One region of the Arthrobacter sp. NPDC056691 genome, then DNA from elsewhere that is predicted to be linked to it. Evidence: riboswitches for the same ligand, from Rfam matches in the RefSeq annotation. Region 1 holds a riboswitch; each other region holds the start of a gene.
The links. A riboswitch is a leader RNA that binds a small molecule or an ion and turns the genes downstream of it on or off. The one in region 1 is predicted to bind S-adenosylmethionine.

Region 2: it holds a riboswitch for S-adenosylmethionine, as region 1 does, so the genes downstream of both, ACFRAU_RS13285 (aminotransferase class V-fold PLP-dependent enzyme) here and ACFRAU_RS02430 (LLM class flavin-dependent oxidoreductase) in region 1, are expected to answer to the same signal.
Region 3: it holds a riboswitch for S-adenosylmethionine, as region 1 does, so the genes downstream of both, ACFRAU_RS21125 (bifunctional o-acetylhomoserine/o-acetylserine sulfhydrylase) here and ACFRAU_RS02430 (LLM class flavin-dependent oxidoreductase) in region 1, are expected to answer to the same signal.

The regions. Positions count from the first base shown of each region.
Region 1 is NZ_JBHTXX010000002.1:100,536-110,299, forward strand. Features, by position in the region: gene ACFRAU_RS02410 (ABC transporter permease) at 1-138, opposite strand, end outside; gene ACFRAU_RS02415 (ABC transporter permease) at 147-1,094, opposite strand; gene ACFRAU_RS02420 (ABC transporter substrate-binding protein) at 1,094-2,758, opposite strand; gene ACFRAU_RS02425 (NtaA/DmoA family FMN-dependent monooxygenase) at 2,755-4,173, opposite strand; gene ACFRAU_RS02430 (LLM class flavin-dependent oxidoreductase) at 4,187-5,293, opposite strand; SAM riboswitch class IV at 5,330-5,438, opposite strand; gene ACFRAU_RS02435 (LLM class flavin-dependent oxidoreductase) at 5,652-6,812, shown strand; gene ACFRAU_RS02440 (rhodanese-like domain-containing protein) at 6,852-7,256, shown strand; gene ACFRAU_RS02445 (MFS transporter) at 7,253-8,815, opposite strand; gene ACFRAU_RS02450 (PLP-dependent cysteine synthase family protein) at 9,028-9,764, shown strand, end outside.
Region 2 is NZ_JBHTXX010000014.1:105,396-115,159, reverse strand. Features, by position in the region: gene aroA (3-phosphoshikimate 1-carboxyvinyltransferase) at 1-574, shown strand, start outside; gene ACFRAU_RS13295 (ribosome small subunit-dependent GTPase A) at 558-1,673, shown strand; gene hisN (histidinol-phosphatase) at 1,740-2,552, shown strand; SAM riboswitch class IV at 2,730-2,843, shown strand; gene ACFRAU_RS13285 (aminotransferase class V-fold PLP-dependent enzyme) at 2,878-4,284, shown strand; gene ACFRAU_RS13280 (class I SAM-dependent methyltransferase) at 4,382-5,176, shown strand; gene ACFRAU_RS13275 (metal-dependent transcriptional regulator) at 5,187-5,900, shown strand; gene ACFRAU_RS13270 (fluoride efflux transporter FluC) at 5,907-6,380, shown strand; gene ACFRAU_RS13265 (fluoride efflux transporter FluC) at 6,377-6,742, shown strand; gene ACFRAU_RS13260 (MFS transporter) at 6,729-8,117, opposite strand; gene ACFRAU_RS13255 (hypothetical protein) at 8,140-8,502, shown strand; gene ACFRAU_RS13250 (hypothetical protein) at 8,594-8,728, shown strand; gene ACFRAU_RS13245 (S1C family serine protease) at 8,788-9,764, opposite strand, start outside.
Region 3 is NZ_JBHTXX010000033.1:52,171-61,934, reverse strand. Features, by position in the region: gene ACFRAU_RS21140 (alcohol dehydrogenase catalytic domain-containing protein) at 1-243, opposite strand, end outside; gene ACFRAU_RS21135 (MFS transporter) at 257-1,639, opposite strand; gene ACFRAU_RS21130 (homoserine O-acetyltransferase) at 1,854-3,047, opposite strand; SAM riboswitch class IV at 3,060-3,175, opposite strand; gene ACFRAU_RS21125 (bifunctional o-acetylhomoserine/o-acetylserine sulfhydrylase) at 3,281-4,597, opposite strand; SAM riboswitch class IV at 4,639-4,755, opposite strand; gene ACFRAU_RS21120 (VOC family protein) at 4,884-5,522, shown strand; gene ACFRAU_RS21115 (CPBP family intramembrane glutamic endopeptidase) at 5,658-6,437, opposite strand; gene ACFRAU_RS21110 (histidine phosphatase family protein) at 6,551-7,231, shown strand; gene ACFRAU_RS21105 (DeoR/GlpR family DNA-binding transcription regulator) at 7,256-8,044, opposite strand; gene hutI (imidazolonepropionase) at 8,168-9,379, opposite strand; gene ACFRAU_RS21095 (NAD(P)/FAD-dependent oxidoreductase) at 9,391-9,764, opposite strand, start outside.

The sequences.
Region 1 (9,764 bases):
CCTGCCCGGCTGACGGGCCGGTTCAGCGGCCGCGGCGGCGTCAATTCCACCCGCTGCGCGCGGCGGACGGGCGGCTGCGTCTCCTGCCCGGGCTGTGTGGGAATCCGTGTCGGTCTCCGACAAGAGCTGCTGTGACATGGTGCCTCCTAGGCCTTGGCCGTCTTGCCGACGTTGATGCGGGGGTCCACGAGAGGGTAGATCAGGTCCACCACGAGGCTGGTGACCACGAAGATGGCGGCCGCGAGGACAACGAGCGTCTGCACCACGGGAATGTCCCGGCTGTTGACCGCCGTGACCGTGAGCCGGCCGATGCCGGCGCGCGAAAATACGGTTTCACTGACCACGGCACCGGCCAGCAGGTTCCCCACCAGGATTCCAAGCATCGTCAGGGTGGGGATGGCCGCGTTGCGGAGGGCGTGCCCGAAGTTGATGAGTGCTTCGCTGGCACCCTTGGCCCGGACCTGCTCGATGTACGGCTCGCCGAGGGTCTGGCGCAGGCTGCGGGACAGCAGCTGGGCGATGACGGCCGCCGTCGGGATCGCCAGGGTGAGTGCCGGCAGGACGATGCTGGCGGCGCCGTCGTTACCGATCGCCGGAAACATCCGGAGCCGGAAGGAGAACAGCTGCAGGAGCAGCAGCCCGATCCAGAACGTCGGCACGGCGATCCCGAGCGGGGGCAGCGAGCCGAGGGCCTGCCGCACCCAGGGGTTCCGGCTGAAGGTGGCCGCGGTGGCCAGGGCGCTGCCGAGCAGTACGGCCAGGGCGAATCCCGCGGCGGCCAGTTTGATGGTTTCCGGCAGGACCTCGGCCACGGACTGGGTGGCAGCCACGCCGTTCTTGATGGAGATGCCGAAGTCGAGCTGCAGGGCCTTGCCCAGGGCGATGAGGTACTGCTCGTGTAGCGGCCGGTCCAGCCCGTATTCGCTGCGGAGCTTCGCCACGAGCGCAGGGTCCACGGAATTCTGTTCGTCCCCGCTGGCCATGATGCTGACGGCGTCGCCCGGGAGCAGGTAAAGGATGAAGAAGGAGACGGTGTAGGCCGCCCAGAGAACAAAGGCACCCTGCAAGAGACGTTGCCCGATGTAGCGGAACACTACTTGGCCAGCCAGGCGTCGTAGAAGTCCAGGCGGCTGGAGGCCTCGAACTTCAGGTCGTGCACCTTCCCGCTGGCGGAGATCGTGGTGGAGAGCTCGTACAGCGGGATGGAGTGCGCGTCCTTGATGAGTGTCTCCTGGGCCTGGTCCACGAGCTTCTGCCGTGCGCCCTTGTCCAGTGCGGCTGCCTGCTCGCCAAGGGTGGTGTCCACCGGCAAAGCAGAGCGGAGGTTGCTGCCGCCGCGGGCCGTGTTGGCGCCGAAGACGGTCCGCAGGACATCCGGATCGCTGCGGGTCAGGTTGCCGTAGGAGAAGTCGTAGTCCTTGTTCGCCTGGGCTGCCGTGACGTCAGCGATGGTGGTGAACTTCAGCTGAAGGTCGATGCCCACCGCCTTGAGCTGCTGCTGCACGAGTTCCAGGACTTCCTTCGGCGACTGCCAGTAGGTGACCGAGAAGGAGAGCTTCTGGCCGTTCTTGGCGCGGATGCCGTCCGCTCCGGGCTTCCATCCGGCGTCGTCCAGGAGCTTCTTGGCGCCGTCGGGATCGAACTTCAGCAGATCGCTGAAGTCCTTGAAGAACGGGGTGGTGTGGGACAGCACTCCCTTGGCGGGCTGGTCTGCCTCGGTCAGCAGCGTCTTGGTGATTTCCTCGCGGTTGATGGCCCTGGAAATCGCCTGGCGCACCGCCGTCTCCTTGAGCTTCGGCGTGGACTCGTTGGAGTACAGGTTGTAGACCACGCCTGGGTTCGCCCTGGTCTCCTTCCAGAAGCCGTTGCCGTCAAAGAGCTTGGTGTCCGCAGCGGAGATGGCCGCTGTGGCATCGATCTGCCCGGACTGCAGGCTGCCGGTCCGGTTGCCTGCTTCCGGGATGATCTTGAAGGTGACGGTGTCCAGGTAGGCCTCACCCTTGTTGCTGTTCGTGGAGGCCGGCCACGCATATCCTGCCCGGCGCTCCAGGACTGCTTCCTTGTCCACCGTGTAGCTCTTCACGGTGAACGGGCCCGATCCGTCGAATTTGCCGGCGCACCGGTCGGCCGTGCTGAGTTTCGCCGACGCCGGGGAGAGCAGCCCGAGGGTGAAGGTGGAGGTGGCCTGCAGGAACTGGGCGTTCGGCTTCGCGAAATCCACCACCACGGTCTTCGGATCCTTGACCGTGATGCCGCTGACGTCGCTGAGGTACGTGGAACCCAAGGTGGCTTTGGCGCCGAGGGCCTTGATCGCCTCGAAGTTGGTCTTGACCGACTGGGCGTCAATGGGTGTCCCGTCGGCGAAGGTGGCCCCGCTCCGGAGCGTGAACGTGAAGCTCGTGGCGTCCTTGTTCGCCTCAAACTTCTCGGCCAGCCACGGCACGATCTCGCCGGTGTCCGGGTCCTGGGAGGTCAGCGACGCCACCGTCTGGCGGGCGACGGCGATCGCGTCGTTGTTGCCCACCTGCTGCGGATCGATGCACCCGCGGTCCACGGAAACCGCGAAATTGAGGTTGCCGCCCCGGACAGGGGTGCCGCTGGCACCCGGCTGGGATCCGGCGTCGGACGTTCCGCCGCACGCGGCGAGCAGCAGCGTAACGGTTCCCAGCAGCGCACCGGCGGCCGCTGTCCTGCCGATCCGCCGTGCCTTGGCCGGTTCAGGACGGGTGGAAGCAGCGTTGATGTTTCGGGTGGTCATGCGACTTCCTCGTTTTCGTTGGTGCCCACCGATGCCAGGGAGCCGCTGCGGTGTGACAGCGGGGCGCGGAGCCCCAGGTTTTCGCGGAGCGTGGTGCCCCCGTATTCGGTCCGGTAGACCCCTCGGTCCTGCAGCCTGGGGACAAGCTCGTTGACGATGTCGTCGAGTCCGGAGGGGACGATCCAGGGCGTGATGTTGAAACCGTCCACGGCACCGGAATGGGCGTATTCGGCCAGCAGGTCGGCGACGTCGTCGTAGGAACCGACCAGGCCCCGGCCGTTGAGCTGGGCGCGGCCGGAGACGAACTGCCTGATGGACTGCCCCTTCTCCTTCGCCTCGGCCCGCCACTCCGCGGCAAGCTCCCGGGCGTTCTTTCCATGGAACGCGTTGCCCCGGGTGGGGTCGGTGACGTCTACGACGGGGTCGACGCCGGGAAGCGGGCCGTCGGGGTCGTATTCGCTGAGGGTGCGGCCCCAGAACTGCTCCAGGAACGCAATGGCGGTCTGCGGACCCACCTGCCGTTCGCGGACCCACTGGTGCTTTTCCTCCGCTTCCTTGGCGGTGGGTGCCAGGATGAACTCCTGTCCCGGGAAGATCTTGACGTCATCCGCCGGCCGGCCTGCCTTTAGCGTCCGGGCCACAATGTCCTCCCGGAACTTCTTGGCCTCCTCCAGCCCGGCGTGCCGGGAGAAGATGACGTCGGCGTTGCGGACCGCGAAGTCGCGCCCGTCCGGGGAGTCGCCGGCCTGGAACAGGACCGGGTGGTGCTGGCCGGAGCGCGGGAGGCGGCCGGTGATTTCGACGTCGAAACTCGCGTCCTTGCGGCGGACGGAGGTGATGCCGTCCTCGGCCAGCCATCTGCGGGAGCCCCGGGACCCGGCGATTGCGCCGTCAGCCCAGGAATCCCAGATCGCTTTGGCGGTCTGGACGAATGCTTCGGCCCGGATGTAGCGGTCCTCGTGAGCCAGGAACCCGCCGCGCCGGAAGTTGGCACCGGTCCAGGCGTTGTCCGTGGTCACGATGTTCCACGCCGCCCGGCCGCCCGAGAGAAGGTCCAGGCTGGACAGCCGGTGGGCCAGGTCGGCGGGATCGTTGTAGGTGGTGTTCTGCGTGGCCACGAGTCCGATGTTGGTGGTCACTGCAGCCAGGGCCGCGAGGGCCGTCTGCGCGTCCGGCCGGCCCGCGACGTCGAGCTCGTGGATCCGGCCCAGGTGTTCGCGGAGCCGCAGCCCTTCGCCCAGGAAGAAGGCCGTGAAGAGGCCGCGTTCTGCGGTCTGTGCCACCCGGCGGAAAGATTCGAAGTCGGTCTGGGATCCGCTCTCTGGATCACGCCAGACTGTGGTGTGGTTGACGCCCTGGAAGAAGACGCCGAACTGGATCTGGCCGTTGCCGGCAGTGCGCGACGGGGTGCTCATGGGTCTGGCCTCTCTAGAGGGCCGCGGCGGCGGCGTAGCGGTTGGCGGGACGGGGCAGGCCGAAGGATTCACGCAGAGTGCTGCCCGGGAGGGGGCTGGACAGCAGGCCGCTGCGCCGAAGTTCCGGGAGCACCAGGGCGGCCAGCTCCGGAAGGTCGGTGTCCAGCACCGCGGGGCTGATCCGGACCCCGTCGCCCTGCTGGAACAGCTCGGCGAGGAGCTCCACCAGCCCGGCCGCGTCTCCCACGTAGCGGGCGCCGCCCTGCCATGGCTCGTGCGCTTCCAGTTCGGCCAGCCGGTCGGCTGCCCGCTGGCCACGGGCGTCGAGGACCACGTCCAGTTCCAGGAGTGTGCGCGGGGCGCCGGCGTTCCTTGCAGCCTCGGCTGCCGGCGCCAGCTCCTCCGGCGTGGCCGCGGTAACCAGCGCCACGTCGGCTTCGACGGTGGGCAGGAGGGCCGCCGGGGCAAAGACCGGCAGCTGCCCCTGGAAGGGGCGCGGAATGATGGACGGGCCCTTCACGGAAAACTGGCTTCCCTCGAAATCCGCATAGTGCAGCTTGCCCGCGTCGAGGAACCGGCCGGTGGCCTCGTCCCGGATCACGGCGTCGTCTTCCCACGAATCCCACAGCCGCCGGGCGCTTTCGACGACGTCCGCCGCCTCCGCGCCGGCTTCCCCGGCGGGAAGGACGTCGCGGCCTACCGAACGTGCTTCCTGCGGCGTGTTCTCTGCGCTGACCAGCCACCCTGCCCGGCCGCGGGAGGAATAGTCCAGGCTCGCCAGCTGGGTGGCCACGTGGAAGGGCTCCGTGTAGACCACGCCCGCCTCGGGCACCAGGCCGATCGACCGCGTCACGGGCGAGGCAAAGGCCGCACGCTGCACCGCGTCGATCCGTCCCGCGATCCCGGCGGCTTCGGTGTCCATGGTCCGCGAGTCGTGGAAGGTGGCGAGGTGGAAGCCGGCGACGTCCGCTGCCTGCACGGTTTCCCGGATGCGGCTGCCGGTCAGCAGGGCGTTGGGCTCGTGCGCGGCGAACCGCCAGGCTGCCGGGTGCGCGCCGTCCCCGTCGAGCTCGATGCCGAGCACGGCGGAACGGTTTTTGGGTGTGGGTAATGAAGGCATGGTTCCCTCTTTTTAGGGGCCGCGGACGGCCGTCTCGACATTCACTTGCCGCAATGCGGCCAGGTCTGTTTCCGGAGCACCCCGCCATCAAATGCCTGAGGGTTGCCGCAGCACGAGCCGGTCCTTGGCGTGCTGACTCTGGACCTAGACGTTGAATCTAGGAGGGCTGGCCGGACTTTTCCAAACCGCCGGTCTCGTGGTGTCAATTCGGGAAATACCGCGTCAAGCAGCGGTGCATTCCGTCATGCGCAGCCTTCATTTGTGACGGATTTTGGGCTCCGGTTACCCCCGGTTTCCGGACATTGAGGACGGTGACGGAGGAGTTTGGCCAGCGCCGGACGCTCCGTAGTGTTCTGCCATGCCCAAGCCTTCCGCGGTTCCCCTCTCGGTCCTTGATCTCAGCCCCGTCTCCGCCGGCCAGACTGCCGCAGACGCCCTGCGGAACAGCATTGCGCTGGCCGTCTCGGCAGAGGCGCTGGGGTACAGCCGCTATTGGCTGGCCGAACACCACTTGAGTCCGGGCGTTGCCGGCTCCGCCCCGCACGTCCTGTCCGCCCTCATTGCCGCGGCGACGAGCAGCATCCGGGTGGGAACGGCGGCCACAATCCTGGGTAACTACCGGCCGGTGCAGATCGCCGAAAACATCGGGACACTGTCCGCCCTGTACCCGGGGCGCGTGGACCTCGGCTTTGGCAGGTCCGGGGTGCCCAAGGTGCCGGCCGAAGAGGCCGGGGCTCCCGCTCCGCTGGCCCCTTCGCCGGCCTCCTCCGGCCCTTCGGGGAACCGCGTGGTGGACGGCCTGGTGATCCCGGCCCCGCGGCCGCTGTTCGGCAGGAAGTTCCCCGAGCGCTTCCAGGTCCAGGCCGATCTGCTGGGGCGGGTGGCCGGTGATGCGGACAACTTCGAAAACGACGTCCAGGACATCATCGCGTTCTTCGCCGGCGAATACCGCGCAGCGCAGGGCACGGAAGTCACCGTCCACCCGGCGCAGGGCAACGCTCCCGGGTTCTGGATCCACGGGTCCAGCGCCGGACCCAGTGCCCGGCTCGCCGGAAAGCTCGGCCTGCCCTTCGGGGCGAACTATCATGTGGCCCCGGCCGCGGTCCTGGAGTCCGTCGGCGAATACCGGTCGCATTTCAAACCGTCCGCCACCTTGGCTGAGCCGTACGTAGCGGTGTCCGCCGATGTCGTGGTGGCTGAGACCGAGTCCCGGGCCAGGACCATCGCAGCCGGGTACGCGGACTGGGTCCACAGCATCAGGACCGGCCGCGGCGCCATTCCGTACCCGGCGCCCGGGGATGCCGAACGCCGGCCGGAGCTGGAGCCGGCCGAAGCGGACCTCATCCAGGACAGGCTGGACACCCGCTTCGTGGGCGACCCCGTGCAGGTGGCGGAGGGGCTGCGCACCCTGCAGCGCGCCACCGGAGCCAACGAGCTCCTGGTTACCACCATCACCCACCACCAGGCTGACCGGGTCCGGTCCCAGGAGCTGCTCGCGCAGGCCTGGGGACTCTCCTGACACCCTTCCCATCATTAACCAACATTCGAAGGAGCACCAATGAGCACCGAAAACACCACTCTTGATCCGCAGCTGGTCAGCGCCGATGAGGCCGCACGGCTTATCGGCGCGGGGGCCCTCCTGATCGACGTCCGCAGCGACAAGGGCAGGGCCAGCACAGGCAGCGTTCCGGCGGCTGTCGTGGTGGACCGCGAGAACGTGGCACAGGACTTTGGGCCGGAGTCCCCCGCCCGCCTCACCGGCGTGACCGGAACGGACCAGCAGATCGTCGTCTTCTGCGGTTCGGTCAACGGCTCGCGTCCCGTGGCCGAGAAACTCAAGCTGCTCGGCTACTCCCGTGCCGTGCATGTCGACGGCGGGTTCCCGGCACTGCGCGACGCCGGGGTCCCCGCCACCGGGCCGACGGTGGAAATCGACGAGCCGGCCCAGCCGGCGGCCGTCTAGCGAGAGTCCGCCAAGGCTTGGTCGGCCGGCGCCGTCCCTTCCGCTGCCGCCGTCCGTTCCGCCGACGCCGTCCGTTCCGCTACAGCGGGGCGGGCGGCGTTGCCGTTCCGGCGGCGCACCACCGCGGTCCGGATCCAGTCGAGGCTGCCGGCGGCGATGGCAACGGCGGTCAGGGCCGAACACAGGATGATGCCGTCATGGAAGGCGCCGCGGTAGCCGTTGCCCGCGGCCACGGACCCGGCAGCACTGCCTAAACCGGATCCTGCGTGCAGGAACAGACCGGCCACGGCGGCCGAACACAGCGCCGCCGAGAACCGTTGGCTCAGCTGGTAGAAGCCGGCGGCCACCCCGGCGGTCCCGGCCGGCGCATGCCCCAGCGTCAGGGCCTGGTTGGGCGCCACCACGAGGCCCGTCGCCGCTCCCTGGACCAGGCCCACCCCGGCAACAGCCAGCGCCGCGGCCGAGTGGTCCAGGTGCTGCACCGCAGCATCCTTGGCGACGAGGGTGGCGAGGCTGGCGGCCAGTGCGAAGACGATGCCGGCCCGGCCGAACCTGGCGACGAACCGCCAGCTGGACCCGGAGGCCAGCAGCATGCCGGCGGCCTGGGGTGCCAGGATGCCTGCCGCGGCGAGCGGGGCGAGGCCGCTTCCGGACAGAAAGTAGAAAGCCATGACCGCGGACATCGCAGCGCCCACGCCGAACTGGCACAGCGCCACCACCGTGCCCAGCACGTAGCCCCCGGAACGGACCAGCCCTGCGCTGAGCAATGGCGTCCGCCCGCGCCGGTGATACAGCAGCTCCCAGCCCGCAAAACCCAGGAGCACCGTTGCTCCTGCGGCCAGCCAGGCCGGGGACGACTCCGGCGTGCCGTAGACCGTGGGGACGAGGAAGGCCACCACCACGGCACCCAGCAGCAGGGCGCCTACCCCGTCGATGGACGCGGAGCCGGGGTGGCGGTCCCGGCCGGGGCGTGCCGGCAGAAACCGGAACGCCAGCGGCACCAGGAGCACCACCAGCGGGACGTTGATGAGGAAGAGCACCCGCCACCCGGCAGAGTCCCCGGCCGCGGACAGGACCAGGCCGCCGGCAAGGGGGCCGCACACGGCGGCGAAGCCCCCGGCGGCGGCGTAGTAGCCCAGTGCCTTGGCCCGTCGGGTTCCGGAAAACAGGTCCTGGAGGAGACCCAGGACCTGCGGATTCAGGGTGCCGGCGCCGAGCCCCTGGAGCAGCCGGGCAGCGATCACCAGAGCCGGGTCGGAGGCCAGTCCGCCCACCAGGCTGAAGGCGCCAAACACCGTTATGCCCGCGATGAAGAGCGCCCTCCTGCCCAGGACGTCGCCGAGCCGTCCCGCCGGAACCAGCGCCACTCCGAACGCCAGCGAGTAGCTGGCCAGGATCCACTGCACCTGCGCAGCGTCCGCATCCAGCCCGGCGGTCATCGCCGGAACGGCGAGGACAAAGACCGACTGGTCAAGGAGGGTGATGAAGCCGGCGCCGAGGCACAACCACAGGCCGGCGCGTGCTGATGTATCCGTGTCTGTTGCTCCGCGCCGCCCCATGGGCCGGACTCTACGGCTGGCCGGCGGCCGCCCCTGCATCGCGGGTCGGAGGGTGAACCCCCGTGAACGCCGGTGACGGAACCCGCCCGGCCGCCGTCGTAATTTGACCCAAACATCCGGAAAACCGACATCAAAGCTCATGGAGAGACACGCTTGGCAACACGGCTTAAGGCCTTTTGCGGCCGGATGCCCGGCGGCCTACCGTTCCAGCCATGACAATCTACGAGTCGGTGCTGGACGCCATCGGCAACACCCCGCTGGTCAGGCTCACCCGGCTGAGTGACGGGCTGCGCCCGCGCATCTACGCCAAGCTGGAGTTCCAGAACATCGGCGGCAGTGTCAAGGACCGCGCCGCGCTGTCCATGATCCGTGCGGCGGAGCGGGACGGCCTGCTCGCGCCGGGCGGCACCGTGGTTGAAGGCACCAGCGGCAATACCGGGATCGGCCTGAGCCTCGTGGCAGCCCACCTCGGCTACCGCGCGGTGGTGTTCGCCCCTGCGGCCACCGCTGCCGAGAAGATCCGGCTCCTGCGAGCCTACGGCGCAGAGGTGCATCTCGTGGCGGACTTCGTTCCGCGCAGCCACCCGGACCACCTGGCCAACCGCGCGGCCCGGTTCGCCGAGGCCACCCCGGGCGCGTGGCTGGCGCAGCAGTACGACAACCCGGCCAACCCCGGCGCCCACGTGGAATCGACGGGCCCGGAGATCTGGCGCGACACCAATGGCGCGGTCACCCATTTGGTGGCCAGCGTGGGCACCGGCGGGACCATCACCGGGACGGGCCGGTTCCTCAAACAGGCAAGCGGCGGATCGGTCCAGGTGGTGGCCGCCGACCCCGACCACTCCGCGTACGGCGGCGGCGACGGGGCCGCCAAGTACGTCGAAGGGGCCGGTCACGCCGTCCATCCCGATTCAGTCGAGGACGTCTGGCCCCAGGCGTTCGATACCTC
Region 2 (9,764 bases), on a different contig from region 1:
CGGCGGCACGGTGCGGATTCCGGACTGGCCGGAGCACACCACGCAGGTGGGTGACATGTGGCGCAGCATCCTCAGCGACATGGGTGCTGCCGTCACCCTGCAGGACGGCACCCTGACGGTGACCGGAGGCAGCGAAATCAAGGGCGCGGACTTCGCCGAAACCAGCGAACTGGCGCCCACCGTCGCCGCGCTGTGCGCGCTGGCCTCCGGCCCCTCGCGCCTGAGCGGCATTGCCCACCTTCGGGGACATGAGACGGACCGGCTCGCCGCGCTCGTCACGGAGATCAACCGCCTCGGCGGCGATGCAGAGGAAACCGCGGACGGATTGATCATCCGGCCAGCGGAACTGCACGCCGGCGTGGTGCACAGCTACGCGGACCACCGGATGGCCACCGCCGGGGCCATCCTCGGCCTGGCGGTCAGAGGTGTGGAAGTGCAGGACATCGCCACGACATCCAAGACCATGCCGGACTTCCCGCAGCTGTGGGCGGGCATGCTCGGCCAGCGGAGCAATGCTGTTTCAAACAGGGCAGCGACCGACACCGCGGGGACCACCGGTGGCACGCAGCACTGATTCCTGGGACGAATCCGATGTCCGGATCCGGCCGAACAAGAAGGGTTCGAGGCCCCGGACGAAGGACCGCCCCAGCCATGAGGACGCCGTCACGGGGCGGATCATCACCGTTGACCGGGGACGTTACACGGCAGTCGTAGGCGAGGACTCCGGCCATGAGCGGACCGTCATCGCCGCCCGCGCCCGGGAATTGCGCCGCTCCCCCGTGGTGGCGGGTGACTTCGTGTCCCTCGTGGGTGATGTCTCAGGCGCACCGGACACCCTCGCCCGGCTCGTGAAGATCCTGGACCGCAAGACGCTGCTGCGCCGCAGCGCCGACGACACCGATCCGGTGGAACGCGCCGTTGTGGCCAACGCTGACCAGCTGGTGGTGGTTGTCGCTGCCGCCAACCCGGAACCCCGCACCGGGTTCATCGACCGGGCGCTGGTGGCCGCCTATGACGCCGGAATCGAGCCGCTGCTGCTGGTCACCAAGGCGGACGTCAAAGACCCCACCGAGCTGCTGGGCAACTACCGCCATCTCGACTTTCCGGTCATTATCAGCCGCACTGCTGACTCTGACGCATCCGGCATCGACGCCCGGTCCGACGACGGTCTCTCCGCCCGGCTCGACGTTGCCGCGGTGTCCGAACTCCGCGCCCATCTGGACGGCAAGGTGACAGTGATGCTGGGCCACTCCGGCGTCGGAAAATCCACCATGGTCAACGCGCTGACCGGCGCCGAACGTGCCACCGGCGGCGTCAATGCCGTAACGGGCCGCGGAAGGCACACGTCGTCGTCGGCCCTTGCCCTCAAGCTCGCTGACGCCCCGGCCGGGAGCTGGATCATCGACACGCCGGGCATCCGCTCCTTCGGGCTGGCCCACGTCGACCCGGACCGCATCCTGCACTCCTTCCCCGACCTTGAGCCGGGCACCGAGGCCTGCGAACGCGGCTGCAAGCACGACGCCAGCGCCGTCAACTGCGGCGTGGATGCATGGGTCGCGGCCGGCCACGCCGGCCCCACGGGAGCGGCCAGGCTCGCGTCCCTGCGCCGCCTCCTGGGCACCGACCCGCGCGCGGAGGGCCAGGAAACCAAGGAACTCGGCAGCGTCGGATAGCCTCCCCCGGCGCAGCCCGGCCACTGCCTCCCCGCCCCGCCGGGCCTTTGAGGGTAGTTTGGAACCATGACCCAACCCGCTTCAACGTACAACGATGACCTGCGTCTGGCCCATGTGCTGGCCGATTCCGTGGACGACCAGACCATGAGCCGGTTCAAGGCGCTGGACCTTAAAATCGAGACGAAGCCTGATCTGACGCCGGTCACCGATGCGGACAAGGCCGCCGAGGAGTCCATCCGCGGCCAGCTGTCCCGCTCCCGTCCCCGTGACGCCGTGCTCGGTGAAGAGTTCGGAAGTTCCGGCCACGGTTCCCGCCGCTGGATCATCGATCCCATCGACGGAACCAAGAACTTTGTCCGCGGGGTGCCGGTGTGGGCCACGCTGATCGCCCTGGTCGATGAGGGCGAACCCGTCGTGGGCGTGGTCAGCGCCCCTGCGCTCGGCAAGCGCTGGTGGGCGGCCAAGGGCGCAGGGGCGTACTCGGGCCGTTCCCTCGCCGCCGCGACCAGGCTCAAGGTATCCAACGTGTCCAGCCTCGCCGACGCCTCGCTGTCCTACTCAAGCCTCGGCGGCTGGAAGGACCGCGGCAACCTCGATGAATTCCTCCGGCTCACCGAGGATGTGTGGCGCACCCGCGCCTACGGCGATTTCTGGTCCTACTGCATGGTGGCCGAAGGAGCGGTGGACATCGCCTGCGAACCGGAGCTGAACCTGTACGACATGGCGGCGCTGGTGCCGATCGTGACGGAGGCAGGCGGCCGTTTCACCTCCCTCGAAGGCACGGACGGCCCGTTCGGCGGCAACGCCCTGGCGACCAACTCGATCCTGCACTCGGAGGTCCTGAAGCGGCTGAACCCGCAGCTGGACGATTTGCTCTAGCTTTCCCCCCTCCCCCGGCGCCTTAGCGCTGAATATTACGACGGCGGTCGTCCCCTTTTGGTGACGACCGCCGTCGTTTATTCGGCCGTGAGCCGCATATCCATGCTGCGTAATAATCCGCTTAACATTCCGAACCGGCTTTTTCATCGCCCCTCCGGATGTCCTAGTCTCGTAACAGGTCACGAGTGCCAGCGCTAAACCCCGGTTAGCTGGCCGGCAACCCTCCATTCGCGGTGGGGTGCCCCGGGTGACGACCAGGCCGATCCGGAACGGACCCGGCAAGCGCGGATCCCCGTCACACGGGGTCCTTTCTCAGTGAGGTCCCATGACGACTGCAATCATTTCCCCCACCACCGACGCTGGCGTGCTGGACGGCCGATTTGCCGCCGCAGGCCGTCCCCTGGCCGCCGTCACCGGCGCGGAAATCCAGGCTCCGCTGATCCAGGGCGGCCACGTCCGCTATGCCAACCTGGACTACGGCGCCTCCGCGCCTGCCCTGTCCGTCGTTTCTGCATACCTCAACGAGATCCTGCCGTACTACGCAAGCGTGCACCGCGGCGCGGGTTATGCCTCGCAGATCAGCACGTCCGTGTACGAGAACGCGCGGGACATCGTGCGGGAGTTCGTGGGCGGCCGCGCCGATGACGCCGTCATCTTCACCCGGAACACCACCGACTCCCTCAACCTCCTGGCCGGTTGCCTGCCGGTGGAGGGGCACCACCACACCGGTGAAGTGCTGTACCTGGACATCGAGCACCACGCCAACCTGCTGCCGTGGCAGGGTGTGCCGCACCGCAGCGTCGTGGCCTCGGAAACGCTGGAAGCGACCATCAGCAGCCTGCGCACCGAACTGGAGCACGGTGACGTCAGCCTCCTTGCCGTGACCGGCGCCTCCAACGTCACCGGCGAGATCCTTCCGATCCGGCGCCTCGCTGCGCTGGCCCACGAATACGGTGCCCGGATCGTGGTTGACGCCGCGCAGCTCGCGCCGCACCGGCGCGTGAACATCGCCGCGGACGACGTCGACTACCTCGCCTTCTCCGGCCACAAGCTCTACGCCCCCTTCGGGGCCGGCGTGCTGATCGGCCGTCCCGACTGGCTCGACGCCGGCAACCCCCACCTCGCCGGCGGCGGCGCTGTGAGCGAGGCCAGGCTCGACGGCGTCAGCTGGGCCACCGGCCCCGCCCGCCACGAGGGCGGCTCACCCAACGTGCTCGGAGCCGCCACCCTGGCCCGGGCAACCCAGGTCATCGCCGCCCTGGATCCGCAGAGCTGGCATGCCCATGAGGCCGCCATCCGGTCCTTCCTCGTCGAGGGGCTACGCAAGATCGACGGCGTCACCGTCCACCAGATCTTCGAGGACAGCGACCCGGACGACGCCATTGGCGTGGTCAACTTCTCCTTGGAGGGTTACGACGCCGGCCTGGTGGCCGCTTACCTGTCGGCCGAACACGGCGTGGGACTCCGCGACGGCCGCTTCTGCGCGCACCCCCTGCTCAAGCGCCTAGGCCTGCCGTCCGGCTCCCTGCGCGCCAGCTTCGGCGTTGGGTCACGGCTCGAGGACGCCCAGCGGCTGCTCGCCGGCATCGAGGAGCTCCGCCGCTCCGGCCTCGGCTGGGACTACGTGGTGGACGCCGGTCGCTGGGTTCCGGCGAACGACACCCGCACCTACCCCGCGTGGGCACCCAACACCCCCGGCACCGCCGGCGCCGCCCCCTGCGTGCAGGACTAACCTCCGCCCCGGCCTGCCACGGCGGAGGTCCACGCCAGCGCACCCTGTACGGTAAATTCGAAAGGTAATTTTCGACGTCGGACTAAGGAGACTGTGCGTGGCACGGGGCGGTCCCAAACTTCATCACGGACGGCGTCAGGAGCTCGGGCAGAGCTTCCAGGACGGCGGCGAGCATTACCACCGCGTCCGTCCCGGCTACCCTGCCGATTCCGCGGACTGGCTTATTCCGGCCGGGGCCCGCACAGCTGCCGACATCGGCGCCGGAACCGGTAAATTCACGGCCTTGCTGGTGGAACGCGGGCTGAGCGTCACCGCCGTGGACCCTTCCGCGGACATGCTGGAGCAGCTCAGCCGTGTCTTTTCGGGCGGTGACTACCGCCCGGTCCGGGTTCTGGAAGGGACCGCGGAGGAGACCGGACTGCCCGACGCGGCATTCGACGTCGTCAGCGTTGCCCAGGCGTGGCACTGGTGCGACCCCGCGCGGGCCAGCACCGAGATTTCCCGGATCCTCAAACCCCACGGGGTACTGGGCCTGATCTGGAACCAGCTGGACACCTCAGTGCCGTGGGTGCACCGGCTGTCCCGCATCATGCACGCGGGGGACGTCCACAAACCCGACTTCCGCCCCAAAGTCGGCCCGGAATTTACGTCCCTGGATAGCCACCTGACCCGGTGGGAGGATCCCGTCACCCCGGACGACATCCTCGAACTGGCCAAGTCCCGCAGCTATTACCTGGCGGCCAACGACGCCACCCGCGCCAAGGTCACCGGCAACCTGACCTGGTACCTGCACGAGCACCTGGGGCATGCCGAGGGCGCACTGCTGCAGCTTCCCTACCTCACCCAGACCTGGCGGGCTGTCAGGGCCGAACGCCGTGGTGGCAGCGGGTAGGCTTGACGCTGTGAAGACCAGTACGCCCTCCTCCTCGATCGAGGACTACGTTAAGGTCATCTATTCCTTCACGGAATGGCAGGACAAGCCCATCACCTCCACCCAGCTTGCACAGCGCCTCGGCGTGGCCAATTCCTCGGTTTCCGAGATGGTGCGCAAGCTCAAGGACCAGGGCCTGGTCCTCCACAAGCCCTACAGCGCCATTACGCTCACGCCCGAGGGTGTCCGGCTTGCCCTCTCCATGGTCCGGCGGCACCGGCTCATCGAGACGTACCTGGTCAAGGACCTCGGTTACAGCTGGGACGAAGTCCACGACGAGGCCGAACAGCTGGAACACGCAGTCTCGGACACCTTCATTGAGAGGCTGGCAGCCCGCCTGGGCAACCCGTCACGGGATCCGCACGGCGATCCGATTCCCGCCGCAGACGGCACCGTCCGGATGCCGTCTGCCCACCGGATGATCGAGCTCGACGACGGCCACACGGGCAGGATTACCCGGATCAGCGACGAGAACCCGGAGCTGCTGCGTTACCTTGCCGCGGAAAAGATCAGCCTCGACGCCGACGTCGAGGTGCGCGGCCGCAAGCCCTTCGGCGGCGCACTCGTGGTCCGCATCGGCTCCCCCGGGACCAGCCGTGACGTTGACCTGGCCGACGAAGTGGCCTCCGCACTGTGGATCCACAGTGACTCCGCGCATCCCGGCTGCCGCATGGCCGGCCTGTAGGCACAGGTGCCTGCTCCCCTGGCCGGCAGCACCGGCACCGCCCACAAGACGGGGGCCGGCTACGGCTGGCGGGTCTGGACGGCCGTGGCCGCCGGCGGGCTGCTGGGCACGGAACTCCGGTACGCGCTGGGACTGCTGTTCCCGGACCAGCCAGGCGACCTGCCGTGGGCCACGCTGGGCATCAACGTCGTGGGCAGTTTCGTGCTGGCGGCCCTCACCACCATCTGGATCGCGCGGCCGCACACCGCGTTCTGGCTCCGCGCAGCCATCGGGCCAGGCGTGCTGGGCTCGTTCACTACCTTCTCCGCCGTCGTATTTTCCACAGACCAACTGACCCGTGCCGGGCTCCCCGGTCTGGGGCTTCTCTATCTGGGACTGTCCGTCCTGCTGGGGCTGGCGGCGGCCGCCGCCGGCTGGCGGACCGGCAAGGTGCTGGGCGCCCCTCGTGCTCTCCGCGGCACTGACGGGGTTGGACCGTGACGGCGCTCCTCGTGGGGCTTTTCGGCGTCGCCGGGGCCCTCCTCAGGTTCGCCGTGGACGGCTGGCTGGCGGGGTTCCCGTCCCCGTGGCGGCACTGGCCCTGGGCTACCCTGCTGGTCAATCTGGTGGGCTCGTTCGTGATCGGGCTGTCCGTGGGTGTCAGTTCGGTGTTCGGCCCCGAATGGCATTCTGCTGTGGCCACCGGGCTCGCCGGCGGGCTGACCACCTTCAGTTCCTGGACCACGGCCACGGTGCGGCTGGCCAGTGAACGGCGCTACCTTGCCGCCGCCTCAAACATCCTCGCCAACCTGGTGCTGGGGCTGGCTGCGGCCGCGGCGGGAATCGCGCTCAGCGGCGGCTAGCCGGCACGGGGTTGCGGATTCCGACGGCGGAACAGGCCGCACCCAGCAACAGCAGCGCGGCCGTGGCCAGCAGTGCGCGGTGCAGGCCCGGCGTCGTCAGCTCCGGACCGACGATGAAACCCGCAAACGCGATGCAGACCAGGCCGGCGATCCTCGAAACCGCATTGTTCACCGCGGAGCCCACGCCCGCCTGCTTCTCGGGCACGGATCCCAGGATGGCCGCCGTCAGGGGTGCCACCGTCATGGAAAGGCCGAGGCCGAAGACCAGCTGCCCGGGCAGGACCTGGCTCCAGTAGTTCAGGGCGCCGCCAACGGACAGTGTGAGCAGGAAGCCGGCCGCACACAGCACCGGCCCGGCAGTCATGAACCACCGCGGCCCGTACTTGCCGGCAAGGCCGCCGAAGAATGATGCCAACAGCATCAGGATCACGGTCGAGGGCAGCAGCGCCAGGCCGGCGGTGGTGGCCTTCATGCCGCCCACCTGCTGGATGTAGATGCCCAGCGCAAAAAACCCGAGGGAAAACCCGCCGTAGATTGCGGCGGTGGCGATGTTGCCCCAGCCGAAGTTCCGGACCGCGAACATGCCCAGGGGCAGGAGCGGGGCGGCTGTCCGCGATTCGTGGATGAGGAAGGCCACCGTGGCCACGAGGCCTGCGGCCAGCGACAGCCAGACCTGCAGGCTGCCCCACCCCGCGCTCCCCTGCTCGATCAGGGCATAGACCGGACCGCCAAGCGCAACGACGGCAAGGAGAGCCCCCGCAATGTCGATCCTGCCGGAAACGCCGGGTGCGGTGTCGGCCTTCCGCAACCTGGCCAGCACGGGCCAGATGGCCGCCGCCGGCAGGACGTTGACGAAGAAAATGACCCGCCACGAGAGCAGGTCCACCGACACGCCACCGATCAGGGGGGCCACGATGGCGGCGGCACTTGTCCACGCCGACCATTTACCGATGGCCGCACCTTGGCTGCCGCTGTCGAAGTGGCTGACGATCAGCGCGAGCGAGCTGGGAACCAGCAGCGCTCCGGCCACGCCCTGCAGCCCGCGGCTCACCACAAGCATTTCGGCGGTCCATGCTGCCCCGCAGAGGACCGAGGTGAGGGCAAACCCGCCCAGCCCCCACTGCAGCACACGTACCCGTCCGAAGTGGTCCGACAGCGAGCCGGCCGCCAGGATAAGGGCGCCCAGCGTGAGAAGGTAGGCGTCCACCACCCACTGCTGGACGCGGAGGCCACCGCCGAGTTCCCTGCCGATGGCGGGCAGCGCCAGGCTGACGACGAAGCTGTCAAGGATCGCCATGAACGACGCCACAATCGCAACCGTCAGTACCTGTCGCTGGAGTCGCGTGGGCGCGGTGGTCTGGCTGGCATCGCTCATGACTTACCGTATCGTGGACTGGATGATCAGCAGACGTGATGCGGCAATTGCCCTGGATGTACCTCTGGAAATGGCCCAGCGCCACGGCATTCCCAAGCTTCTGACCGAAGCCCAGCTGGGCGAGCTGCTGGACAATCCGCCTGCCTGGCTCGTCCAGTCCCGCGCCAACCGAACAGGGAAAAGGCCGGTGTGGGTGCATCTCGTCTGCGCGGTCTGCGGCTACGAGGAGGCGGCCCGGCCCAAGAAGTGGTGGCCCGAGTTCACGTACGTCGTATGCGACCATCACCGCCCCTCCGAGGTTCCCCCGCCGGCGCCCGGATTCGTACGGAGCGAGTTCGACGGCGTGGGCACCAGGTTTGTGGGCATCGCCGACGTCACGGGCTGACAGGTGATTAGGGCAGTTACATTTGTGCGGGAACAGGCGTAATTTACGTAGGGAGGGGCACCCTCCTGCCCCTCGGACGAGGGAGCACGCAATGCCGGACAAGTCGCCGCACCAGCAACAGCAGAAAAAAGCGGGCAAGACCATCAAGCAGAAACGCGCGGACAAGAAGGCCAAGCACCCAATTGAGGGAGCCCCGGACCCTGTGGCGCATCTGAAGAAACGCTGATTGCCGGATTACACCGAACGGGATGGCCAGGATTCCTTGGCCACCCCGTTTGCTTCTGTCTACCCCCAGTCCGCCATTTCGCCCGGAACCGCCGCGATGTCGGTGACGTGCCCGTCGCGGAGGACGGTTATGTTCATCGGGACGCCAATGGCCTCGGCGAACAGCAGTTTCTGCAGGCTCTCGGCGTTGCTGACCGCGCGGAAGCCTACCCGCAGCAGCACATCGCCGGTCCGTAGCCCTGCCTGCTCCGCCGGGGAGCCGGACAGCACCTCAACCACTCGCAGCCCTTCGCGCTGGCCCGTGCGGACCACGTCACTGGCCGCCAGGCGTACTGGTGTGCTCACCACGCCCAGGTACGCGCGCCGCACCCGGCCGTCCGACAGGAGCGCGGAGATTATCCGGCGCGACGTGCTGTTGATGGGAACGGCCAACCCCAGCCCGGCGCCGGCCACCGCAGTGTTGATTCCCACGATCCGGCTTCGTGAGTCGGCCAGAGCCCCGCCGGAACTGCCGGCGTTCAGGGCGGCATCGGTCTGGATGACATCCTCAATGACCCTCCGGTTGCGTCCGGCCCAGACAGGGATGGCCCGTCCCAGTCCGCTCACCACACCTGCCGTCACCGAGCCCGAGAGCCCCAGGGGGTTCCCGACGGCAATCACCAGTTGCCCGACCTGCAGTGATTCGGCGTCCCCGAACTCCGCGGGCGCGACGTGCGGAGCACGGCCCCGGACCACGGCCAGATCGGACAACGGATCCGCGCCCACCACCTCGAGATCAGTACCGGAGCCGTCAGCGAAGACAGCGCGGCCCTTCTGGGTCCCGGCCACCACATGGGCATTGGTCAGCAGGTAGCCGTCCTCGGTGAACAGGACTGCTGATCCGGCGCCGACCCGGAACCGTCCGTTTCGCCGGTTCCCCGTCATCTCGATGGCAGCCACGTGGGGTGTGACGGTTCTGGCCACCCTGATGACCGTCTCCGAATAGGAGTCAAGGGCCGCGCCGTCGTCGACGGGACCCGGTTCGTTTGCAGCCGCCG
Region 3 (9,764 bases), on a different contig from region 1:
CACCACCCGCCCCACCGCCTCGTGGCCCAGTGCCATGGGCAACGGCCGGACCCGGGAACCGTCCACCACGGAAAGATCGGAATGGCACAGGCTGGAATACGTGATCGCCACACCAAGCTCGCCGGCACGCGGCTCCGGCCGCTCCAGCTCCTGCACCACGAGGGGCCGGGCCTCGGCGTAGCTGGGCTCCTGCGATGCAGTAGCCGTATGGGGGACGGTGGAGTAGAGGACTGCTGCTTTCATGGGAAAGCCGGATCTACTTCTTGCCGGCCGCGAGCAGGTCGGCGGTGCCCCGGGCGTCCGCTGCGTCCACGTCGTGGAGCGAGACGCCGCGGGTTTCCTTGAGGAAGAACACCGCGACGGCGGTGATGGCGCAGGCGATCAGCAGGTAGATGGCCACCGGAACGGAGGACTTGTAGGTGCCCAGAAGCGACGCTGCGATGATCGGGGCCAGCGAACCGGCGACGATGGAGGTCACCTGGTAGCCCAGCGAGACGCCGGAGTAGCGCATCCGGGTGGGGAACATTTCCGCCATGATCGCCGGCTGGCCGGCGTACATGAGTGCGTGGAACAGCAGGCCGATCATGATGGAGGCCAGGATGATCACGTCGTTCTTGGTGTCCATCATCGGGAAGGCGAAGAAGCCCCAGGTTGCGCCCAGGATGGCGCCGGCCATGTAGACCGGCTTGCGGCCGAAGCGGTCAGACAGCTTGCCAACCAGCGGAACGGCGGCGAAGTGCACGGCGTGGGCAACCAGCAGCAGGAGCAGGATCCGCGTCGTGTCGGCCTGGACCACGGTCTTGAGGTAGGTGATGGAGAACGTCACCACCAGGTAGTAGAGGATGTTCTCCGCAAACCGCAGGCCCATGGCGGTGAAGACGCCGCGCGGGTAGCGCTTGAATACCTCGGCAACACCGTAGCCCTTGTGCCCGGCCTCGACCTCTTTGCGGGCTTCGAGGAAGATCGGGGCGTCGTTGACCTTGGTGCGGATGTAGTAGCCGATCAGGACGATCACCGCGGAGAGCCAGAACGCCACGCGCCAGCCCCAGCCGAGGAACGCTTCCTGGGTCAGCGTGGAGGACAGGATGAACAGCACGGCCGTGGCGAGCAGGTTGCCCATGGGCACGGCGGACTGCGGCCAGCTGGCCCAGAAACCGCGGGACTTGCTGGGGCTGTGCTCGGCCACGAGGAGGACCGCGCCGCCCCATTCACCGCCGACAGCAAAGCCCTGGGCAAACCGCAGGAAGACCAGGAGCGCGGGCGCCCAGTACCCGATCTGCTGGAACGTCGGCAGGCAGCCCATGAGGAAGGTGGAAACACCCACCAGGATGATGCTCAGCTGCAACAGCTGCTTGCGGCCGAACTTGTCGCCGAAGTGGCCGAAGACGATCCCGCCGATCGGGCGGGCAACGAAGCCGACGGCGTATGTGAGGAAGGCGGCGATGATGCCGTCCAGCTCGGTGCCGGCGTTGGGGAAGAAGGCCTTGCCGAAGACCAGGGTGGCGGCCGAGGCGTAGAGGAAGAACTCATACCACTCCACGACGGTGCCGGCCATGGACGCCGTGACAACTTTTTTGAGGCCTGAGGCCTTGACGTCGGTTTCTTCTGCACGCCTTACGGCGGAGCTTTCCGTACTCATTGCGAACTCCTTCGGCGTCTTCCTCGACACCACGGGGACCAGTCGGTGGCGAATGGGTGTGATGCGCACCACGAACGCCGGATTCAACGAGTATGGTCTGCCGATGACGCAAGCTCAACGCCAAATAGTGCAGGGCGCATCTGCATAAATGCACACGTACGCCGGCGGCGTTGCCACGATGCGGCCGGCTCCGGTCCCAAGGACGGCTCCGGAATCAGTTGAGGAAATGTTCCCTGAGCTGGGCGTTCAGCTGGCCGATCTCCGTGAGGAAGCCATCGTGGCCGATCGGCGAATCGATCATGTGCACGTCCACATTCCCGGGCAGGGCCTCGGCGAGTTCCATCGACTGGGCGGGAAAGTACAGCCGGTCCGTCTCGACGGCGGCCACGAAGAAGTTGGCGGTGACCCGGGCCAGGGCTTCCTTGAGTGTCCCCCGCCCGCGGGTGACGTCATGGCTCATGAGTGCTTCCGTCAGGGCGATGTAACTGTTGGCGTCGAAGCGCCGGACGAGCTTGTTGCCCTGGTGGTCGAGGTAGCTCTCCACCTGGTAACGGCCGCGGCCCGCCAGGGCATCGGCCTGCAGCGGCTCTTCAGCGGCCTGGGCGTTCCTGCCGAACCGGAAATCGAGTTCGTAGGCGGACCGGTAGGTGATGTGGGCAATCCGCCGGGCGAGCGCCAGGCCCTCTTCGGGTTCCGGGCCGCCGTAGTAGTCGCCCCCGCTGAAGTGGCGGTCCTGCCGGATGGCAAGGGTCTGCGCCTGCGCGAAAGCGATTTGTTCGGCGGTGCTCCTGGCACCGACGGAGATGACGCCGCAGCGGCGCACCCGCTCCGGGAAAGTCACTGCCCATTCGAGCGCGCGTGCCCCGCCCATGGATCCGCCCACCACGGCGTGCCAACTGCCGATGCCGAGCCGGTCGGCGAGCCTCGCCTCGGCAACGGTGGAGTCCCTGAGCGTCACCAGCGGAAAGCGCGAACCCCAGGGCTTGCCGTCCGGCGCGGTCGACGACGGTCCGGTGGACCCGTAACAGCCGCCCAGGATGTTGATGGAAATGACAAAGAACCTGTCAGTGTCCGCCGGCGCACCTGGCCCGGCGAGCTGTTCCCACCAGCCCTCCTCGTCACCGGCGCCACGCGTCACGTGCGTGCTGCCGGTGAGGGCATGCTGGACGAGGATGGCGTTGGAGCCTTCCGCGTTGAGCGTTCCCCAGGTTTCATAGGCCAAGGTGACGTCCGGCAGGAATCCGCCGGCCTCGAGCTCCAGGCTGCCAATATTCAGGTACTGGACCGTGCCGTCGGGAAGAACTGTGCCATCGGGAAGAACCGTGTCGCCGGGAACTGCTCGGCTGGGAACAGTGCGGCTTTGCGTCTTGCCGGCGGGAACGTCGGTGCTGCTGACGGAAATCGTCATGGGTAAACCTCTTCTACGCGCTTGCCCGCCGGCAGCTGTCCGGCAGGCCAGGTCTTCACCCGGGGCACCCCACCGCGGAAGGAGGGTTGCCGGCCAGCAAGCCGGGGCTGTCGCTGGCACTCATGACCTGTTGCCCAGTTTACGAAACAGGCGGACATCTGCGCGAAGAATGTGACGGCTGTGTGACTCCCCGCCCGCTCAGGGGCCGGGAGTTCCACCTGCGGCACCTGGAATCAGGCGCCCTTCGCCGCGCGGAATCCGGCCTCGAGGTCGGCCAGGATGTCGTCGATGTGCTCCAGGCCCACGGACAGCCGGACCAGGCCAGGGGCTACCCCGGCCACGCCCTGCTGTTCCGGAGTCAGCTGGCTGTGCGTGGTCGACGCCGGGTGGATGACGAGGGAGCGGACGTCACCGATGTTCGCCACGTGGGAGTGCAGTTCCAGGGCGTCCACGAAGCGCTTGCCCGCCTCGGCTCCGCCCGCCACGGTGAAGGACACCACCGCGCCGGTGCCCTTGGGCCCGTACTTCAGGCCACGCTCGTACCAGGGACTGGACGGCAGGCCGGCGTAGGCCACCGACTCCACATCGCCCCGGGCTTCCAGCCAACTGGCGACGGCCACCGCGTTGGCCACGTGGCGCTCCACGCGCAGGCTCAATGTTTCCAGGCCCTGTGCGATGAGGAATGCATTGAACGGGGACACCGCGGAGCCCAGGTCGCGGAGCAACTGGACCCGCGCCTTGAGAATGTAGGACAGGTTGGCTCCCAGGGCACCGCCTGCGCCGAGGTCGCGGGCGTAGACCAGGCCGTTGTAGGTGGGGTCCGGCGTGTTAAAGCCCGGGAAGCGTTCCGGGTCCCTGCTGAAGTCGAAGTTGCCTGAATCCACGATGACACCGGCAATGGCGGCCCCGTGTCCACCCAGGTATTTGGTGGCCGAGTGCACCACGATGTCCGCGCCCCACTCGAGCGGCCTGATGAGGTAGGGCGTGGACAGGGTGTTGTCAACGATCAGCGGCACGCCGGCCTCGTGCGCGGTCCGGGAAACACCTTCGATGTCCAGGACGTCCTGCCGGGGGTTGGACACCACCTCCGCAAAGAACAGCTTGGTGTTCGGCTGCACGGCGTCGCGCCACTGCTCCAGGTTGTCCGGGTCGGCCACGAAGGTGACGGACACGCCGAACTTCTTCAGGGTGTGTGCCAGCAGGTTGTAGGTGCCGCCGTAGAGGCTGGGGCTGGCCACCACGTGGTCGCCGGCCTCGGCGACGTTGAGGATGGCGTACGTCTCGGCGGCCTGGCCGGAGCTCAGGAGCAGCGCGGCAAGCCCGCCTTCCAGGCTGGCGACCCGCTGTTCGACGGCGTCCTGGGTCGGGTTGCCGATCCGCGTGTAGATGGGCGCGATCTCGGCCAGCGCGAAGCGGTCGGCCGCGCTTTCAGCGCTGGGGAAGACGAACGACGTCGTCTGGTAGATCGGCAGCGACCGCGCGCCGGTGGCGTTGTCAGGCACCTGGCCGGCGTGGATCTGGCGGGTTTCGAATGACCATGCGTTGGACATGCAGGCTCCTCTGCTTAGGGGCATGTGCTGGTCCCGGCACAGGCCCGCGCTTGCCGCGCGGCGGGCGCCGCGTAGCCAGGTCTTCACCCGGGGCACCCCGCCGCGGTGGAGGGTTGCCGGCCAGCGAGCCGGGGCTTTCATCGCTGGCACTCATGACCTGCGATCAGTGTAGGAATGGCCCTGTTACGCGCACAGCTTTGTGACGAACTTCGTCAAAGTATGGACTTTTCGCAAGGTTAGGCGACCCTAAGCTGAGAGGCCCGTCACAAAGTGCCAAGATGAGGGCATGCGCATGGATCACGTCTCTTACGCCTGTGAACACGATGGCCTCGCGGCCACCACCGAACGTATCTCCTCTGCCCTCGGCGTCGAAGCCGTAAAGGGCGGGGTGCACCCCCGGTTTGGAACCCGGAACATGATTATTCCGCTGGCCGGCCACAAGTACCTGGAAGTTGTTGAGGTCCTGGACCACCCGGCGTCGGACAAGGCACCGTTCGGCCAGGCCGTCCGCGCCCGGTCCGCGGCGGGCGGCGGCTGGATGGGGTGGTGCGTCGAAGTTGACGACCTCGCCCCCTTCGAGGAGCGCCTTGGCCGCTCCGCCGTCAACGGCAACCGCAAGTTCCCCGACGGCCGGGAGCTGGTCTGGAAGCAGATCGGCATCCTGGGCCTGATCGCGGATCCGCAGGTGCCGTACATGCTGAAGTGGGAGGGTGATCCGGGGCTGCACCCGTCCAACGCCTATGACAGCAACGTGAAGATGTCCAGCCTCACGATCGCGGGCTCTGCCGAGCGCGTGACCGAGTGGCTCGGCGAGCCCGTCGAACGGCCGCTTGAGGACGTCGCCGTGAACTGGGTGGCCCCGCACGGTACGCCGGGCATCCTCTCCGTCACGTTCGAAACCGCAGCGGGCGCCGTCACCATCTGACGCGCTTTCTGCCCTCCACTTCGGCCGCCATCAGCGGGTGCCAACGACGTCACCCGCCGATGGCGGCCGAATCATTTTTAACGGCCCAGGCACTAACCCGGCCGGCCCATCCGGGCCGCCCACCGCGGGCCCGGACTAGCCCAGGCCGACGGCTTTGCCGAACAGGCTGAACCCCACGAACGCGACGATGTCCAGCAGCGCGTGCGCGATCACCAGCGGCATCACCCGCCGGGTCCTGGTGTAGACCCAGGCGAAGACCACGCCCATGACTGCGTTTCCAATGAAGGGCCCGAACCCCTGGTACAGGTGGTAGCTGCCGCGGAGCATTGAGGACACAAAGATCGCCAGGGGCATGGACCAGCCGAACTTGCCGAACCGGTCCAGCAGGTAGCCCACCACAATGACCTCCTCCACGATCGCATGGCGCACCGCAGACAAAACCAGCACGGGCACCGTCCACCAGTAAGCGTCCAGTCCGCTGGGGATGATGGCGGTGGTAATGCCCAGGGCCCGCCCGGCAGCGTAGAGGCCCAGCGACGGAATGCCGATCAGGGCGGCCAGCCCGAGACCCTGCAGCAGGTCCTTGCCTGGCCGGGCGAAGTTGAACCCCAGCTTCCGGAACGCGGAGCCGGAGTCATGGCCGGACCCGGACTTCGCCTGGCGCTGGTCGGTCAGGAAGAAGATCACCAGCAGGACCGGCACCAGGGCGAAGACGATGTCCAGCAGCTGGTAGGTCAGGTCGAAATACTCGCGGGTGCTTTGCGACCTGTTCAGCGTGGACGTCCCCTGCGCCAGCGGTGCCCGGGTCATTTTGTCCAGCAGCTGCACCACCGAGTAGACGGCGGACTGCCCCAGCGACAAGCCAAGGACAATCCATACTTCAAACCGCAGCCGACGGCGGGAGGGAACCAACATGTTCCTATCTTGCCTGCACCTGCTGGTACTTTCCTGTCAGGCTTCCCGGTTCCTGCAACCGTCTGGCCAGTCGGTTCCTGTCCGGCTGCGGGCTCACCCTATGCTGGGGAACTATGAGCGCTCCCGGGAAAATCATCATGATCCGGCACGGCCAGTCGGCGGCCAACGCGGACACCTCCATCTACAACAGGGTGCCCGACTACCGGATTCCGCTGACGGAGCTGGGGCTGGAGCAGGCGAAGGCCGCCGGGGAACGCATCCGCCGCGAGCTGGACGGCCGGCAGGTGAGCGTCTACGTGTCACCGTACCTGCGCGCCTACCAGACCCTCGAGGCGCTGAATCTTGGCTCCCTGACGGAGCGGGTGATCGAGGAGCCGCGGCTGCGCGAGCAAGACTGGGCCAACTTCCAGATTTCCGGCGACATCGAGGATCAGAAAGAACTCCGCAACGCCTACGGCCACTTCTTCTACCGTTTCCGTGAAGGCGAGTCCGGCTCCGACGTCTACGACCGGATCTCCTCCTTCATGGAAACGCTGTACCGGCACTGGTCCAAGCCGGACTACTCCCCCAACGCACTGCTGGTGACGCACGGCCTGACCATGCGCCTGTTCTGCATGCGCTGGTTCCACTGGTCGGTGGAGTACTTCGAGTCGCTCAACAACCCGGAAAACGCCGAGATCCGGATGCTGGTGCAAAACGGCGCAGGCAAGTACGAACTCGACACCCCCTTCACCCAGTGGGTGGACCGCCGGGTGGACGAAACCGTGCTGGACGCCCCGCCCGTGATCTTCTAGGCACCGCCGCCTGTGCGCCTGGTGTTAGGCGCCGGCCACGATCACTTCGGTGCCGCGCGCCTCGAACGCGGCCTTGTCCGCCGCGGAAATACCGGAGTCGGTGATGAGCCGGGTGAAGTTGTAGCCGTCCATGGTGGCGAACGCCCGGCGGCCCACCTTGGAGGAATCCGCGATCACGTAGGAGACGCTGGCGCGGCTGGCCAGCAGGGCGTTGACCGTTGCCTCGGCCTCGCCGGTGTTGGTGGGCCCCACCTCGGCGTCGACGCCGTTAACCCCGATAAAGGCGATGTCCAGCACCACCTTCTGCATGATGATGTCCGTGTACGGGCCCACGAGCTCATAGGACCGGGTGTTGAGGATGCCACCGGTCACCATCACCTTGATGTTGGGCCGGACGGCAAGCTGCGAGGCAATGTTGATGGCGTTGGTGACCACCGTGAGGGTGGGCTGGTTCGACGGCGAGTTGAGGTCCTCGCGGGTGGCCAGGATCTGCGCCAGGGCCGTGCTGGTGGTGCCGCCGCACAGCCCGATCACCATGCCCGGGGCGATGAGCGCCGAGGCGGCGAGGGCGATCTCCTGCTTGGCCACGGCGTGGTCGTCCCGGTTGTACCTGCCGGGAAGATCGTAGGCCAGGGCGCCGGTGGTGGCGCCCCCGCGGGTGCGCGTCAGCAGCCGGCGCTTGGCCAGGCTGTCCAGGTCACGCCGGGCGGTTGCCGGTGATACGCCGAGCCGGGTGACGATCTCCTCGACTTCCACCTGGCCGGCCTCGGCAAGCAGATCAAGGATGGCCGTCAGTCGGTCGGTGCGGGTCATGCAGGGCCTTTCAAGATCCAAAAACGTCACGAAAAATGACGCTTTTTGATTGTATCAGACCCCTAATGATCATTTTGCGTCACTGTCCACCGCGGACTACACGGGTTATGGCCCCGCCCGACACTACCGTGCGCGCACCCCTGCACGCCAAACCGCGTGGGTGAGCGGCATGCCCGGCCGGTAGGCCAGGTGGGTGGCGGAGGGGGCATTGAGGACGTGCAGGTCTGCCCGGTGCCCGACGGCGATGGAGCCCACCGCCCGCTCGCCGTCGGCGTCGTTTCCGGACTCGCGCTGCAGCGCCAAAGCACCGCCGTACGTTGCCGCCCGGACGGCCTCATGGACACTCAGGCCCATCTGGAGCACGGCTGTGGTGACGCAGAACGCCATGGAACTCGTGTAGGACGTGCCGGGGTTGCAATTGGACGCGAGCGCCACGGGCACGCCGGCGTCCAGGAGCTGCCGGCCGGGGGCCAGCGGCTGGCGGGTGGAGAGGTCGCAGGCCGGCAGGCAGGTGGCCACTGTTCCCCGCCGGCCCGTTCCTGATGCGGCATCCCAGCCGGACCAGCCGGCGGCGAGGCCGGCGATGTCCTGCTCCGAAAGATAGTTGACGTGGTCGACGCTCGCCGCGCCGAACTCCACCGCGAGGCGGACGCCGGCGCCGTGCCCCAACTGGTTGCCGTGCACCCGCAGCCCCAGTCCGGCGTCGTGGCAGGCCTGCAGCACCGCGCGGGACTGCTCCTCCGAAAAGGCTCCCTTTTCGCAAAATACGTCGGCCCACCGGACATAGGGGCGGACCGCGTCCAGCATCGGACCGCAGGCAAGTTTGGTGTACTCATCGGGATCGACGCCGGCCGGCACCAGGTGCGCGCCCAGGTACGTGACCTCGTCCGCCACTGTTGAGGCGATCCGTGCGCTCCTCGCCTCCTGCTCAACGTCCAGGCCGTAGCCGGTCTTCGTCTCCAGGTACGTCGTGCCCTGCGATACGGCTTCGGCAACGCGGCCCTGGGCCAGCCGCGTGAGGTCGTAGTCGCTGGTGTTCCGGGTGGCCCCGGTAGTGACAGCAATGCCGCCTGCACTGTACTCCTCCCCCGCCATCCGCGCCTCGAACTCCGCCGTCCGGTCGCCGGCGAAAATGAGGTGTGTGTGGGAGTCCACCCAGCCGGGCAGCACGGCGCGGCCGCCCGCATCCACTGAGTCGTCGGCCGCCGGGGCGGCGGACGCCTGGCCGATCCACGAGATCCGCTCCCCCTCGACCACCACAGCCGCGTCCTTGAGGACACGGTGCTCCGCGTCCTGGGTCATCAGTTCGGCAATGTTGGTGATCAGGGTGCTCATGGATCCATTCTTCAGCGCCGGATGGACCAGCGCGTCGCAGCCAGCGCATCCGCTGTCCGGGATTCCGGACCGGCATCCCGCCCGGTGCTGGTTTCCCGCCCGGCACTGGCACCTGGACCTGCCAGGATCTGGGCCGCGGCCAGTTCCGCGATGCCGGACGACGTCTGGAAGCCATAGCCGCCCTGGCCGGCAAGCCAGTAGAACCCGCGGGCTTCGGCGTCAAACCCTACTACCGGGACGCCGTCGGCGGCCTCGGTACGCAGGCCGGTCCAGGCCGTCCGCACGGAACCGATCCCCAGCGTCGTCAGCGTATTGAGCCGCGAGATGAGCCGCTCGACGTCCCCGGGGCGGGGACGTGCGTCCTCCGCCGGGCTGGCAACATGTT